DNA from 2 places in the Aeromicrobium sp. UC242_57 genome. Region 1 is predicted to be linked to the other one. Evidence: riboswitches for the same ligand, from Rfam matches in the RefSeq annotation. Region 1 holds a riboswitch; the other holds the start of a gene.
The links. Region 1 has a riboswitch for cobalamin ahead of ACHMWU_RS10320 (ABC transporter substrate-binding protein). Riboswitches for the same ligand answer to the same signal wherever they lie in the genome.
Positions count from the first base shown of each region.

Region 2: linked by a shared signal. The riboswitch ahead of ACHMWU_RS18145 (hypothetical protein) and the one ahead of ACHMWU_RS10320 (ABC transporter substrate-binding protein) in region 1 are both predicted to bind cobalamin.

Region 1 is NZ_JBIOAM010000003.1:161,130-168,703, reverse strand. Features, by position in the region: partial or broken gene ACHMWU_RS10355 (hypothetical protein) at 96-353, shown strand; gene ACHMWU_RS10350 (zinc-binding dehydrogenase) at 553-996, shown strand; gene ACHMWU_RS10345 (hypothetical protein) at 1,000-1,197, shown strand; gene ACHMWU_RS10340 (hypothetical protein) at 1,223-1,798, shown strand; gene ACHMWU_RS10335 (class I SAM-dependent methyltransferase) at 1,805-2,560, opposite strand; gene ACHMWU_RS10330 (ABC transporter substrate-binding protein) at 2,588-3,112, opposite strand; gene ACHMWU_RS10325 (hypothetical protein) at 3,314-3,535, opposite strand; cobalamin riboswitch at 3,579-3,772, opposite strand; cobalamin riboswitch at 3,805-3,991, shown strand; gene ACHMWU_RS10320 (ABC transporter substrate-binding protein) at 4,047-4,880, shown strand; gene ACHMWU_RS10315 (ABC transporter substrate-binding protein) at 4,792-5,109, shown strand; partial or broken gene ACHMWU_RS10310 (iron chelate uptake ABC transporter family permease subunit) at 5,130-5,549, shown strand; partial or broken gene ACHMWU_RS10305 (FecCD family ABC transporter permease) at 5,615-6,144, shown strand; partial or broken gene ACHMWU_RS10300 (ATP-binding cassette domain-containing protein) at 6,141-6,356, shown strand; gene ACHMWU_RS10295 (ABC transporter ATP-binding protein) at 6,355-6,912, shown strand; gene ACHMWU_RS10290 (hypothetical protein) at 7,225-7,574, shown strand, end outside.
Region 2 is NZ_JBIOAM010000003.1:1,249,331-1,256,904, reverse strand. Features, by position in the region: gene ACHMWU_RS18165 (sigma-70 family RNA polymerase sigma factor) at 1-148, opposite strand, end outside; partial or broken gene ACHMWU_RS18160 (3-hydroxyisobutyryl-CoA hydrolase) at 683-1,634, shown strand; gene ACHMWU_RS18155 (enoyl-CoA hydratase/isomerase family protein) at 1,549-1,785, shown strand; partial or broken gene cobA (uroporphyrinogen-III C-methyltransferase) at 1,703-2,475, opposite strand; cobalamin riboswitch at 2,603-2,730, shown strand; gene ACHMWU_RS18145 (hypothetical protein) at 2,767-3,204, shown strand; gene ACHMWU_RS18140 (cobaltochelatase subunit CobN) at 3,131-5,473, shown strand; partial or broken gene ACHMWU_RS18135 (cobaltochelatase subunit CobN) at 5,470-6,365, shown strand; gene ACHMWU_RS18130 (SAM-dependent methyltransferase) at 6,362-6,958, shown strand; partial or broken gene ACHMWU_RS18125 (cobyric acid synthase) at 7,118-7,574, shown strand, end outside.

The sequences.
Region 1 (7,574 bases):
AGCGTCACATACTTGTGGCGCCGGCCTCGCATGATCCTGACGTCGCTCCTCCAGCGTGACGCCATCCTGAGAGAAAGCCGACATCATGAGCACTTCTGCACGCGCGGCCGTCATCCGCGGTACCGACACCGAGTTCACCTTCGAAGACATCGTCCTCGACGACCTCGGCCCCTCCGAGATCCTGGTCAAGATCGTGGCGACCGGCCTGTGCCACACCGATCTCGCCGTCGTCCACGGCGACATCTCCCGCCGCATTCCCGATCGTCCTCGGCCACGAAGCGAGCCGGCATCGTCGAAACGCGTCGGCCTCCGGCGTCACCGACATCGCGGTCGGCGATCACGTCGCGGCCTCCTTTGCCTCTTGCGGCCACTGCGCCAACTGCCTGACCGGACGCGAGGCGTACTGCCTGAGCTTCATGCAGCCTGAACATCGCCGGAGTCCGCGAAGACGGAACCACCACGATCGAGAGCCCCGAGGGCGAGACGATCCACGGCTCGTTCTTCGGTCAGTCGTCCTTCGCGACCCACGCGATCGTCAGCGCCCGCAATGCCGTGAAGATCCCCGAAGACGTCCCGCTCGAGATCGTCGGCCCCCTGGGATGCGGCATCCAGACCGGCGCCGGAACCGTCCTCAACTCGCTGGCCGTGCCGGCCGGGTCGAGCATCGTCGTGACCGGAACAGGCGCGGTCGGCCTGTCCGCGATCATGGCCGCGAAGGTCGCTGGAGCGACCACGATCATCGCGGTCGACGTGCTCGACGAGCGCCTCGACTTCGCCACCAAGCTGGGCGCGACACACACGGTCAACGGCTCGACCGATGATGTCGTCGCCACGATCCTGGAGATCACGGACGGTCTGGGGGCCGACTACGCCGTCGACGACGACAGCGGTTCCCGCAGTGGTCGAGAACGCCATCAACGCAACCCGCTTCGGCGCGTCGATCGCCTTGGTCGGCGTCGGACGCCCGGACGCCTGTCCTGCCGCTGGCCCTCGTGACCGGTGCCGGCAAGACCCTCGTCGGCGCCATCGAGGGCGACGCCGTTCCGCAGGTGTTCATCCCTCAGCTTTGGCGCTGTACCGCGCCGGGGCGTTCCCGTTCGACCAGCCGATCACCGCTATGCCTTCGAAGACATCAAGACGGCCATCGCCGACACCAAGTCGGGCAAGGCCGTGAAGGCAGTTCTGACGATGCGCTGAACCGCGTGCTGGAATCATGGCAGCCATGAGCAACGACCCCCGCACGCGCCGCACGGTGTCAGCCCTCCGTTCGGCGCTGCGGGAGTCTCTCAGCACCGCGGCGTCGATGACGTGTCGGTCAGCGAGCTCTGCCGGGTCGCCGAAGTACCGCGAACCACGTTCTACACCCACTACGCCAGCGTGGGAGAAGCTCCTCACCACGATGCTGATCGAGGAGATCGACGCCCCCCTCGGACTGCCCGAGACCGACGAGATGTCGATCACCGAGCTTGCGGCATCCTTCCAGAAGACCTTGGTGGAGGCCTTCTGGATCATCACCCGAGACCGGGCACTGTTTCGCGCAGCCTTCGAGTCCAGCACGTCGTCGCACCTGTGGCGCTCCCTCGAGGCCAACTTCACCAGGAGGCTGAAGATCGCGCTCACCGTGTGGCGTCGCCACGGCGTCGCTCACGATGCCTTCGACCCGGTGGCGATCCCGTTCGCCGCGGCAGGTCTCAGCGAGTCGGTCAAGGCGTGGACGCTGTCGGACGGTGACGACCCTGCGGCCTGGGCCGACCATGTCAGGGACCAGATGCCGCCCTGGTGGCCGCGAGAGTCCTGAACCGCGCTACTTCGCGCCGTACACCACGTAGTCGTCGGACAGCTGCCAGACGGTGCCGACCTCGCCGAAACCGGCCTGCGCGAGCGCGGCGAGGTGCAGGTCGACGGCGGTCGGCGGCATGCTGTCGCGTCCGGCAAACCGCCGATCTCGTTCGGCCTGCAGCTCGGCCAGGTGCGGTAGCGCGGCCAGCTCGGTCCACCACTCGTCCCACGGCGGAGCACCCTCAGCGAACGCACGTGCCTGGGTCTGCTCGTCGTGGGCCTGAGCCCACACCTTGACCCGCGGCGTCCTACCGTCGAATCGCAGGTGGTCGCCGTTCAACAACGTGCCACCGGGGGCCAGCAGCCCGTACGAGGTCGCATAGACGTCGAGCAGCTGAGCCGGGGTCAGCCAGTGCAGTGCGGTCGACGAGACGAAGGCCTGCGGCGCCCCGGCGACCACGTCGCCCAGACGATCGGGCCACGACGGATCGGTCAGGTCGGCATCGACGATGCTGAGCCGACCCTCGTACGCGTCGACCTGGCTGCGTGCCACGTGCAGCAGCATGGGGTCGAAGTCGATGCCGACGACGCGGGCGCGGTCGAAACGGTCGAGTACGCGGGTGGACAACGAGCCAGGACCACACGCCAGGTCGACGACCGTGAAGTCACCGTCATTGTCGAGCCCGAGCACGTCGAGCATCGCGTCGAACCGCTTCTCCCGGTCAGCGATGTAGGCGGCCTGCTGGCTGTCCCAGCGGTCGATGAGTCCGGCGAGGCTCACTGGACGACCTTCAGCTCGCGCAGTCCCTCAGCGAGCTTTCTCGATGCCCTCGACATTGCGGATTGACGGATCCATCGTGGTGCCCTCGAGGATGATGTACCGCTTGTTCCTGACGGCAGTCAGCTTGCTGGCAACCGGATCGGACTCCAGGAACTTGATCTTGTCGGCCGCGCTGTCGCCGTCGCCACCGCGCCCCAGGTCGGCCAGCACCAGGACCGTCGGATCGCGGTCGAGGATGCTCTCCCAGCTGATCTCGGGCCACAGCTGCGAGCTGTCCTCGAAGGCGTTGGTGGCTCCGACCCCACGGGTCATGATGCCGGGGGCGCCACAGCAGCCGGCGATGTACGGCGTCTTGGTGGCGGCGTACCGCCAGGCGAGAGTCACGTCGTCGGCGTCGAGGTCGACCGTCGCTGCTGCGGCGCGCTCCTTGAGATCTTTGACGAGCTGGTCGCCCGATCCGTGACGTCGAAGAGGGTGGCGATGTCGCTGATCTCGCCGTACATGTCGTCGAGGGTCAGCGCATCGGTCTGCGTCGCTTCCTGACCTGTGCACTCGCTCGGCGACTGGTAGGTCCTGACTCCGAGCTTCTCGAACGTGTCGCGTTCGGCGATGCCCTCCGGCGTGAACGTGTAGTTGAACGTCGTGTAGATGAAGTCGGGGTCCTCGTCCAGGACCCGCTCGAAGGCGGGGAACTCCTTGCCGAACTTCTTGACGCCCTTCGCCGCGTCGGCCAGCTGGGCAGCACCTTGTCGTTCATGCCGACTCCGGCGATGCGCTGGTCCAGGCCGAGGCTGAGCAACGCTCGACTGCCGGCTGGTTGATGGCGACGGCACGCTCGATCGGCGTGTCGATCGTGACCTCGCGGCCACAGTTCTCGACGACGATCGCCGGCGAGGGGTCACCGGCAGGTGCCGGGTCGTCGCTCGCACCGCACGCGCCGAGCAGCAGCGCCATGGCGGCCGCCGTGATGGTCATGACAGGCAGGGGTCGTCTGCGCATTCTCACTCCAAACCCTCGTGGATACATGTGGCGCCTTGACCGGTCTCCTGACTCACGCGTCGACGACGCACCACCGGTCTTCCCAGACATCGCAGTCCAGTGACCTCGTACGTCTTCACGTACGACAGGGGCAGTACATCTCAGCGTTCACAGTGGCGAGGGCCGTGTCGGATTCGCACCGACTTCCCGAACACCAAGGCATCGGCAATCTCAGCAGCCTCCAAGCGACCCGAGACGAGCCCTTGCTACGCTGCGTGAGAACCAGTCGTACCCATTCGTTGGGTCAGGGAATCCGGTGTGAATCCGGGAGCTGACGCGCAGCGGTGAGGGTGACGGAGGTGGCATCGCCACTGGATCGCAAGATCTGGGAAGGCGCCACCATCCCGGGTCGAACCCGAGTCCCGAAGACCTGCTGGTTTGCGGCCGACTCGAGTCGGCCGGATCATTCGTCAGGCTCCGCGCAAGAGCCTCAGATCACAGGATTCACGTGCCTTCCCCTTCCTTCACACGTACTGCCGCCTGGGTGCTCTGCGCCGGGCTGGCCACCTCCGCCCTCACTGCCTGCGGAACCAGCGACTCCCCCGCCCGCGACGCCACGACCCGGGGAGCGGGCGAAGGCAGCACGACCTACCCGCTCACGATCAAGAACAACTGCGGCACCGACGTGACGATCGAGGCGGCCCCGCAGCGCGCGGTCTCGGTCAACCAGGGCTCGACCGAGATCCTGCTCTCGCTCGGCCTGGGTGACCGCATGGTCGGCACCTCGACCTGGACCGACGAGATCCGGCCCAACCTGGCGAAAGCCAATGCCACAGTTCCCCGCCTGGGTGACAACGCCGTCTCGTACGAGCGGGTGCTGCAGGAGGAGCCCGACATCGTGACCGCGTCGTTCGGCGGCTCCCTCAACGACGAGGATCCCGACCGCCGAGCGCAGTACGCCAAGCTGGGCGTGCCCACGTACGTCGCCCCGTCGCACTGCGACGGACGCACCGACGAGAGCGGTGACGGCCCGCGCGACCATCCGCTCGAGATGGACGTCATCTACCAGGAGATCACCGAGCTTCGCCCAGATCTTCGACGTCCCGTCCCGTGGCGAGAAGCTCGTCGCCGAGCTGAAGGCGCGCATGACCAAGGCCGCCGAGAACGCCCCGAAGAGCGACGTGTCCGTCGCCTACTGGTTCGCCAACACCGAGCTGCCCTACATGGCTGGCGCCAACGGCTGACCTGGCGTCATCTCACGCACGATCGGCGTCGAGAACACCTTCGACGACACGCAGACCGAGTGGCCCCAGGTCAGCTGGGAGAGCGTCCTCGACCGTGACCCGACCGTCATCGTGCTCGGCGACCTGCGCCGCAAGTCGCAGACCGGAGACAAGCTGGAGGACAAGATCAAGTTCCTCGAGTCCAACCCGGTCACCCAGCGCCTGACGGCCGTGCGCAACAAGCGCTACGTCATCATGAACGGTGCCGACATGAACCCGTCGATTCGTACTGTCGACGGTGCCGAGAAGCTCTCGGAGGCACTGGTCGAGCTCGGGCTCACGCGTTGAACCAGACCGACCGAACGCCTGTGGTCCGGGGCGCCCGCGGGGCGCTCTGGGCCGGGGGCCTGGCGGCACTGGCGCTGTCGATCGCCGTCGCCATCACGATCGGGCCGGCCGACCTCTCGGTCGGCGAGGTGTTCGCCGTGGTCGGCCAGCACCTCGGCTGGGGCGACGCAGGGGTCTCGCGCATCCGCGACGGCATCGTCTGGGAGCTGCGCCTGCCACGCACCCTGCTGGCGGCTGTCTGCGGCGCTGGGCTCGCGATCTGTGGCGCGATCATGCAGTCGCTGCTGCGCAATCCGCTCGCCGACCCGTTCGTCCTCGGCATCTCGTCGGGCGCGTCGACTGGGGCCGTGCTCGTCGTGATCCTGGGCGTCGGCGGCGGCATCATCACGCTGTCGACCGGGGCATTCCTCGGCGCGGTCGTCGCGTTCTCCATGGTCCTGCTGCTCGCCGCCGGCGCCGGCGGCACACCTGACCGCGTCGTGCTCGCCGGCGTCGCCGCGACCCGCTGTCCTCCGCACTCACCTCGTTCATCGTCACGTCCTCGGCCGACGCCGAGCAGACCCGCGGGGTCCTGTTCTGGCTGCTCGGCTCCCTCAGTGGTGCGGGCTGGACCGATGTCGTCACGTGCGGGATCGTGTGCCTCGTCGGCCTCGTCATCTGCATCGCGCTGGCCCCTGCACTCGATGCATTCGCCTTCGGCGAGGATGCCGCCGCCTCGCTGGGCATCTCGGTGCGCTGGGTGCGGCTCGTGCTGCTCGTGGTCACCGCGTTGATCACCGCGACCCTCGTGAGTGCCGCCGGTGCGATCGGCTTCGTCGGCCTCGTCCTGCCGCACGCTGCTCGCGCCGTCGTCGGCCCCGGCACCGGCTGCTCCTGCCCGCCACGGCCCTCATCGGAGCGATCTTCCTGGTCTGGGTCGACACCGTCGCCCGCACGGTGTTCAGCCCGCAGGAGCTGCCGGTCGGCGTCGTCACCGCCTTGGTCGGCGTGCCGGCATTCGCCGTCATCCTCTATCGCCGCAAGAGGCCCGTATGAGCCTCGCGACCCGCAACGTCTCGTGGAGCGTCGGTGGACGTCTCGTCGTCGACGACGTCACGTTCGACGTCACCCCCGGCTCGACGCTCGGGCTGCTCGGTCCCAACGGATCGGGCAAGTCATCGCTGCTGCGACTGCTGGCCGGGGTCAGGAAGCCCGCCAGCGGCCAGGTCCTGCTCGACGGCACCGACCTGCACGGGCTACGTCGCCGTGACATCGCCCGCCGCATCGCAGTGGTCGAGCAGCACGCGCAGACCGAGCCTCGACCTCACGGTGTCCGACGTCGTGAAGCTCGGCCGCATCCCCCACCGCTCCACCTGGTCGCCCGAAGGCGTCGCCGACCAGGCCGCTGTCGCCGAGGCGCTCGCACGGGTCGAGCTGACCGCGATGGCTGCCCGTTCCTGGCACACGTTGTCGGGGGGCGAGCGTCAACGAGCCCACATCGCCCGGGCCCTCGCCCAGGAACCCCAGAAGCTGCTGCTCGACGAGCCGACCAACCATCTCGACGTGCACCACCAGCTCGACCTGCTCGGACTGGTGCGACGCCTGCCCGTCACCTCGGTCGTCGCCCTGCACGACCTCAACCTGGCCGCGATGTTCTGCGACCAGCCGTCGTCCTGTCGGACGGCGCCGTCTTTGCGACCGGCAGCCCGACCCGAGGTGCTCACCCCCGACCTCATCGCCGAGGTCTACCGCGTGCGCGCCGTCGTCACCCACGACGGTCCCGGCGACGTGCCGGCCGTGCGGTTCGAGCCCGGGCTGCCATAGGGCTTGCCCTGCGCCCCAGATACACACTGTCCGATCGCGAGGGAGACCGCTAGCATCTCTGCAGACTCCCAGAGCGAGGAACGCCCCAAATGACCCAGACGTTCAGACGTCGGCGGCAGCCTGGTCACCACCTGGTAAGGCAACTGCTGCGACGAGCCTGGACTGCCGGGGCGACGGACGGGAGCGATGCCGGATGGGCATCTCGCGCCCTGTCGCAGTCGATGAAGCAGATCTTGCTCCGAGCCATCGCGCTGTTCCAGGTCGTGAATCTGTGGGCCGTCGCGAATACTCGATGCCCCCACCTCGCACAAGGTGGGGCTGGGGCTCGCCCATCTCGGCCTCCTGGGATTGGCGTGGGCGGCAAGCGGCTCACGGGTTCCTGCCGGGCTGGTGCTGACGCTGGTGTACATCGTCGTGCTGCTGACTGGGCCGTGGCAGGGCCGATCGAGACGGTTCTGGCCTTCGCTGGGGTGCTGGCTGGCCAACTTGACCGCCGCTGCCCCGACCTTCGTGCTGCGAGGCCGCTGGGCCATCGCTTTTCCGGTCGTCGTTGCGTTGGTCCTGCTGATCGCCCTCACCCAGGTCAACCCTGACTGGGGCCCGGACCCGCCCAACGCAATTGTCGTGACGACCCTGGCGATCATGCTGGCCACCCGTATCGG
Region 2 (7,574 bases), 1.1 Mb from region 1:
TCCCCAAGGTGTCGGCCAGCTCGAGCGGCTTGCGCCCCTCGACGTCGAGGTGCCACAGCACGCGCTGCCACCGCTCGGGCAACGACTGGTAGGCTGCCTTGACCGCAGTGCGCTCGAACAGGTCGAGCTCGCCAGCCCCGAAGGCCACGGGCACGTCGATCTGCGAGTCGTCGTCGGTCGTGATGACACGCTGCGCGACCTTCGCCCGTCGACCGGACTCGTGCCGGATCGTCGTGAACAGGTACGCCCGGAACGACTCGTCGGGCCCCTTCCACGGAGCAGGAGGTCGAGGATCTGGGCGAACGCCTCGGCCACGACGTCCTCGGCTTCTTCGCGCTGACCCAGATGCCGAGCCAGGCGGCGGGCCACATAGCTGTGGCGGGTGTACAGCTCGGCGTAGGCGTCGGTGCGGCCGTCACGGCTGAGCCCGATGCGGCTCGGCGTCGCTGAGGTCGTCAGAGAGAACGGGTGGGAGTCGATGCTGTTGTAGTCGGCGGACACGAGGTGCACTTCCTGGGAGTGTGGGACTGCGTGGGGAAGTTCGCGACCCGTGTAAATGCAAGTTTCAACTGACATACTGTCTCACGTTGAATTGCCTCGCATGACGGAATGTTTGTGACCTTGGACATAGTTCCGACGGGCCACTCACATCGAGCCCCGCGCGGAGGCTAGCGTTGCCACGATGACCCAGACTCACCAGCAGGCCGCCGTGCTCGACCACGGCGACGACGTCCTGATCAGCCGAGACGGCCGGGTCGGTCACCTGCGGCTCCATCGCCCGCGAGCCATCAACGCCTTGACCCACGACATGGTTCGTCTGCTCCAAGACGCCCTCGACCGGTGGCGCGATGATCCCGACGTGGCAACGGTCGTGCTGACCGGTGCCGGCGAGCGAGGCCTCTGTGCCGGCGGAGACATCGTCGCGATGTACCACGACGCACTCGCTGGCGGAACTGCCTCAGAGGGGTTCTCGGCCGACGAGTACCGCCTCAACGCGACGATCGCCAGCTATCCAAGCCGTTCGTCGCGGTGATGGACGGCATCGTCCTCGGTGGCGGGATCGGCCTGTCGGCACATGCCGACATCCGTGTCGTGACCGAGCGTTCCTCGATCGGCATGCCAGAGACGGGTATCGGCTTCCTTCCCGACGTCGGCGGCACCTACCTGCTGTCGCACGCGCCCGGCGAGCTCGGCACCCACCTCGCGCTGACTGCGGGGACCGTGCGCGCCGGTGACGCCATCGCGATCGGCCTGGCTGACTGGTACGTCCCGACTCAGCACCTGCCCGGGCTCGTCGCCGCTCTCGCCACCACCGAGCCCCTTGAGGCCGTCGCCCAGGTTGCCGAACCGACCCCCGACTCTCCGCTGCTGGCTGCCCGGTCGTGGATCGACAGGTGTACGAAGGCCCTGATGTCCTGGCCATCGTCAACCGGCTGCGCGGCTCCGAGATCGATGACGCCCGGGCCGCGGCCGTCACGATCTCTGCCAAGTCACCGACCGCCGTGACCGTGACGCTCGGCGCCCTGCGGCGGGCTCGCGACATGACCGATCTGCGTCAGGCCCTCGACCAGGGAGTTCCGCCTGGCGCGGCGGCTGCACCGGCACCCCGACTTCGCCGAGGGCGTACGGGCGCAGGTTGTCGACAAGGACCGGACCCGCGCTGGTCCCCCGCCTCGTTGGACGAGGTCGGCGACGTGGAGGGCTACTTCGCTGACGCCGGCGATGCTGAGCTGGGACTCGCCGACGACGTCGGCTGACTCTCCAGGTCGGCGACTGCCCCGATGACGATGACGGCTGGCGGTGCGACCTGCTCGGCGACCGGCGTCGAGCCCAGGTCGGCGAGGGTCGAGCGGATCGTGCGTTCCGTGGGCAGGCTGCCGTCGCAGATCAGTGCCACGGGAGTCGAGCCCGACAAGCCACCGCCCATCAAGGCCGCGGCGATGTGCGCGGCGTTGGCGACCCCCATCAGGACGATGATCGTGCCGCCGGCGCGAGCCAGGGCCGACCAGTCGGTCAGGCTGGTCGGATGCCCGGGCGGCGCATGTCCTGACACGACCGTGAACCCGTCGACCAGCCCCCGGTGCGTCGCTGGGATACCGGCGATCGCAGGCACGGCGACAGCCGACGACACTCCCGGAACCACCTTGACCGGGACACCGGCGTCCTGACATGCCCGTCAGCTCCTCGAAGCCGCGACCGAACACGTCGCCGTCGCCTCCCTTGAGCCGGACGACCTGCAGACCCTGCTTCGCTCGATCGATCAGCAGCGCGTTGATCGCCTCCTGCGGGGTGGTTCTGCCGCGCGGGAACTTGGCCACGTCGACGACCTCGACGTCGGGCCGGGCTGGTCGAGAAGCACCAGCGGGGCCAGATGGTCGGCCACCACGACGTCGGCGGTCATCAGCGCCTTCAGGCCCGCGACCGTGATCAGCTCGGGTCTCCCGGACCGCCGCCGACCAGCGTCACACCGGCCATGCCGACATCGCCGCGACTGGTGGATTCGCTGTCGCCCACGTCAAACCAAGCATGCGCACATTCTTGCCTGCAACGCGCACGCCGCCGACAAGCAGGGCATCGGATCTCCCCGGCGGTACCTCCCGTAGGCTGCCAGCACGCCCGTGGCGCAGGAACCCGGTGAGAGTCCGGGGCGGTTCCGCCACTGTGATGTTCCCGCACGACCACGTCGAGCGGGACACAAGCCAGACACTGGCCACGGACGGTCCGACCACATGACGGGGCGAGAACCCCTAGGAGGAGACCGGCGACATGGCCGACCTGACGACCCGCATTGCCCTGCTGTCCACGTCCGACACCGATCTGCTCTCGGCCCGTGCCAGCGGTGCTGCCTACGAGTGGGCCGATCCGAGCCGCACCTCCGACGACCGGCTCGATGCCATCGTCGACGGCGTCGACCTCGTGGTGGTGCGCCTGCTGGGCTCCCCGCACGACCTGTGGCCCGGGCTCGGCGCGGTCCGTGAGCGCGGCGTCCCTCTGGTCATCCTCGGCGGTAGCCTGCAGCCGAGCGCCGAGCTCATGGAGCGTGTCGACCGTGCCGATGGGTGTTGCCGCACAGGCGCACCGCTACCTGGCCGAAGGCGGCCCCGGCAACCTGGCCCAGCTGCACGCCTTCTTGTCCGACACTGTCCTGCTGACCGGCGTGGGCTTCGAGCCGCCAGACGAGATCCCGGCGTGGGGGTTCGCTGATCGCACGTCGGCACCTGCGGCCGACCTGCCGCAGATCGGGATCTTGTACTACCGCGCCCACGAGGCCAGCGGCAACACCGCCTTCGTCCACGCCCTCGCCGACGCCGTCGACTCGACCGGCCAGGCCACCGGCGTGCCGATCTTCGCCGGTTCCCTGAGGGCAGCAGGTGACGATCTCTACGAGGGGCTCGGCCGGCTCGACGCCCTCATCGTGACGGTCCTCGCCGCCGGCGGCAGTGTCCCGGCCACCGCCAGCGCCGGCGGGGACGACGAGGCCTGGGACGTCGAGCGCATGGCCGCCCTCGACATCCCGGTGCTGCAAGGCCTGTGCCTGACCAGCAGCCGCGCGGAGTGGGAGGCCTCTGACGATGGCGTGACCCCCCTCGACTCGGCCACCCAGATCGCGATCCCCGAGTTCGATGGCCGCATCATCACCGCGCCGTTCTCGTTCAAGGAGCTCGACTCCGACGGCCTGCCCCAGTACGTCGCCGACACCGAGCGGTGTGACCGGGTCGCCCGGATCGCCGTCAACCACGCCCGGCTGCGGCACATCCCGAACGCCGACAAGCGCCTGGCGCTGGTGCTGTCGGCGTACCCGACCAAGCACGCCCGCATCGGCAACGCCGTCGGCCTCGACACCCCGGTCTCCACGATCCGGCTCCTGCGGCGCCTCCGCGACGAGGGCTACGACATCGGCGGCGAGAACCAGGTCACCGCGCTGCTCGACGAGGAGGACACGACGGCAGGCGACGGCCTCATCCACGCGCTGATCGCGGCCGGCGGCCAGGACGAGGAGTGGCTGACCACGGCTCAGCTGACCGACGCGCACGTCCGCATCAGCCCGTCCGACTACGCCACGTGGACGACCGACCTGCCGGCCGACCTGCGCGACGCGATGCAGGAGGCATGGGGTCCGGCGCCCGGCAGCCTGTTCGTCAACGACCAGGGCGAGCTCGTGCTGGCCACGCTGACCGCCGGCAACATCGTCCTGATCATCCAGCCGCCACGCGGCTTCGGCGAGAACCCCGTCGCGATCTACCACGATCCCGATCTGCCTCCCAGCCACCACTACCTGGCCGCCTACCGGTGGCTCGAGCACGGTTTCGGCGCCGATGCAGTCGTCCACCTCGGCAAGCACGGCTCGATGGAGTGGCTGCCGGGCAAGAACGCCGCGCTGTCGGCATCGTGCGGCCCGGATGCCGCGATCGGCAGCATGCCGTTGATCTACCCGTTCCTCGTCAACGATCCGGGCGAAGGCGCCCAGGCCAAGCGCCGCGCCCACGCCACGATCATCGACCACCTCGTCCCGCCGATGGCTCGCGCCGAGTCGTACGGCGACATCGCCCGGCTCGAACAGCTGCTGGACGAGCACGCCAACATCGCCTCGATGGACCCGGCGAAGCTCCCCGCGGTCCGCGGCGAGATCTGGGCCCTCATGCGGGCCGCCGAGATGCACCGTGACCTCGGCCTGGAGGAACGCCCAGACGATCAGGAGTTCGACGACTTCCTGCTGCACGTCGACGGCTGGCTGTGCGAGATCAAGGACGCGCAGATCCGCGACGGTCTGCACGTCCTCGGCCAGGCACCCACCGGCGAGGCGCGCACCAACCTGGTGATGTCGATCCTGCGCGCCGCACAGGTGTGGGGTGGCGTCGGCAACGCTGTGCCTGGTCTGCGCAGCGCGCTCGGGCTCAAGGAAGGCGCCGAGCTGCACGCCGTCGACGAGATCGAGACTCGCGCACGTGAGCTGGTCGAGCAGATGGAAGCCGCCGACTGGGATCCTGCCGCTGCTGCCGGGCTGCACGTCGATCCGCAGGTGCAACGGGTGCTGGCCTTCGCGGCCGAGCAGGTCGTCCCTCGTCTCGACCGGACGACCGACGAGCTCGCGGCGATCCTGCACTCCCTGAACGGCGGCTTCGTCCCGGCAGGCCCCTCAGGCTCCCCCCTGCGCGGCCTGGTCAACGTGCTTCCGACCGGACGCAACTTCTACACCGTCGACCCGCGGGCTGTGCCGTCCCGCCTGGCGTGGCAGACCGGGCAGGCGATGGCCGACTCGCTGGTGAAGCGACACCTCGACGACACCGGCACCTACCCGTCCTCGGTGGGGCTGTCGGTCTGGGGCACCAGCGCGATGCGCACCAGCGGCGACGATGTCGCCGAGGTGCTCGCGCTGCTCGGCGTGCGCCCCGTCTGGGACGAGGCCTCACGCCGGGTCAGCCAGCTGGAGACCATCTCCCTGGCCGAGCCGGACGTCCCCGCATCGACGTGACGGTGCGCATCTCGGGCTTCTTCCGCGACGCGTTCCCGCACGTCGTCGCGATGCTCGACGACGCGGTACAGCCGTGGCCGACCTCGACGAGTCCGATGACGACAACTACGTGCGAGCACACGTGCGCGCCGACCTCGCCGACCACGGCGACGACCGACGCGCCACGACCCGCATCTTCGGCTCCAAGCCGGGCTCCTACGGTGCAGGCATCCTGCAGGTCATCGAGTCGGGCACGTGGCGCGACGACAACGACCTCGCCGAGGTCTACACCGCGTGGGGCGGGTTCGCCTACGGACGCGATCTCGACGGCGCACCGGCCGCCGACGACATGCGGGCCAACTACCGGCGCATCACGGTCGCGGCGAAGAACGTCGACAGCGCGGAGCACGACATTGCCGACTCCGACGACTACTTCCAGTACCACGGCGGCATGATCGCGACAGTTCGTGCACTGACCGGATCGGACCCGAAGGCGTACGTCGGCGACTCCACGAATCCCGACTCGGTCCGCACCCGCACGCTGTCGGAGGAGACGGCGCGCATCTTCCGGGCCAGGGTCGTCAACCCCCGCTGGATCGCGGCGATGCAGCGACACGGATACAAGGGCGCCTTCGAGCTCGCAGCGACGGTCGACTACCTGTTCGGCTTCGACGCCACCGCCGGCGTCGTGCACGACTGGATGTACGAGAAGCTCGCCGACGAGTACGTGCTCGACGAGACCAACCAGGCGTTCTTGCGCCAGTCCAACCCGTGGGCACTGCGCGGCATCGTCGAGCGGCTGCACGAGGCAGCCGAGCGTGGCCTGTGGGCCGAGCCCGATCCGGCGACGCTGGAGGCCCTGCAGGGGGTGTACCTCGAGGTCGAAGGTGATCTGGAGGACCGCGACCAGTGAAGGTGCTGATCGCCGGTGTCGGCATGGGCCTGCAGCACGTGACCTCCGAGGTCGCGCAGGCCCTGCGCGGCGCCGACTACGTCATCGCCGCCACCAAGGGGCCTGACGACGAGCTGCTGGCGGCACGCCGCGTCATCGCAGATCACTTCGGTCTCGAGGTCGTCGCCGTCGCCGACCCCGAACGCGACCGGAAGGATCCGGCCGACTACCCGGCCGCGGTGAAGACCTGGCACGAAGCCAGGGTCGCCGCCTACGAGCAGGTGCTCCGAGCCCGCGGTGGCACCGCAGCCTTCCTCGTGTGGGGCGACCCCTCGTTGTACGACTCGACGATCCGGATCGTCGAGCAGCTCCGCGACCCGGATGCCGCTCGACTACACCGTCCTGCCAGGCATCTCGGCGCCTCAGGTGCTCGCCGCCCGGCACCGGATCGTGCTGCACCCGGTGGGTGTCCCCGTGCACGTCACGACCGCGAGACGCCTGCGCGAGGCTGTCGAGGCGGGACAGAGCAACATCGCGGTCATGCTCGGAGCGAACCTCGACCTCGACGGCCTAGACGATTGGTCGATCTGGTGGGGCGCAAACCTCGGGACTGATTCAGAAGAGCTCGTCGCCGGTACCGTCGCAGACGTGCTCGCCGACATCGAGGCCGTGCGCAGTCGGGCCAAGCAAACCGCTGGCTGGATCATGGACACCTACTTGCTGAGGGCTCCCTCCAACCCGCTGAGGGCTTCATCCAACCCGCTGAGGGCTCCATGACCGGTCTGCTCGTCGCCGGCACCACCTCCGACGCCGGCAAGAGCATCGTCACCACGGCGCTGTGCCGGGCGATCGCCCGACGCGGTGTCCGCGTCGCGCCGTACAAGGCACAGAACATGTCGAACAACTCGATGGTGTGCGCCGACAACGCCGGCGTGCACGCCGAGATCGGACGGGCCCAGTGGGTGCAGGCCCTCGCCGCCCGCGCAGAACCCGAACCTGCGATGAACCCCGTGCTGCTCAAGCCCGGCAGCGATCGTCGCAGCCACGTCGTCGTGATGGGACAACCTGCTGGCGAGGTGTCGTCCTCCAATTGGACGACCGGGCGACGTCATCTCGCCCAAGCCGCACACGATGCGTACGACGACCTCGCGGCTCGCTACGACGTCGTCATCGCCGAGGGTGCCGGCAGCCCCGCCGAGATCAACCTGCGCGACGGCGACTACGTCAACA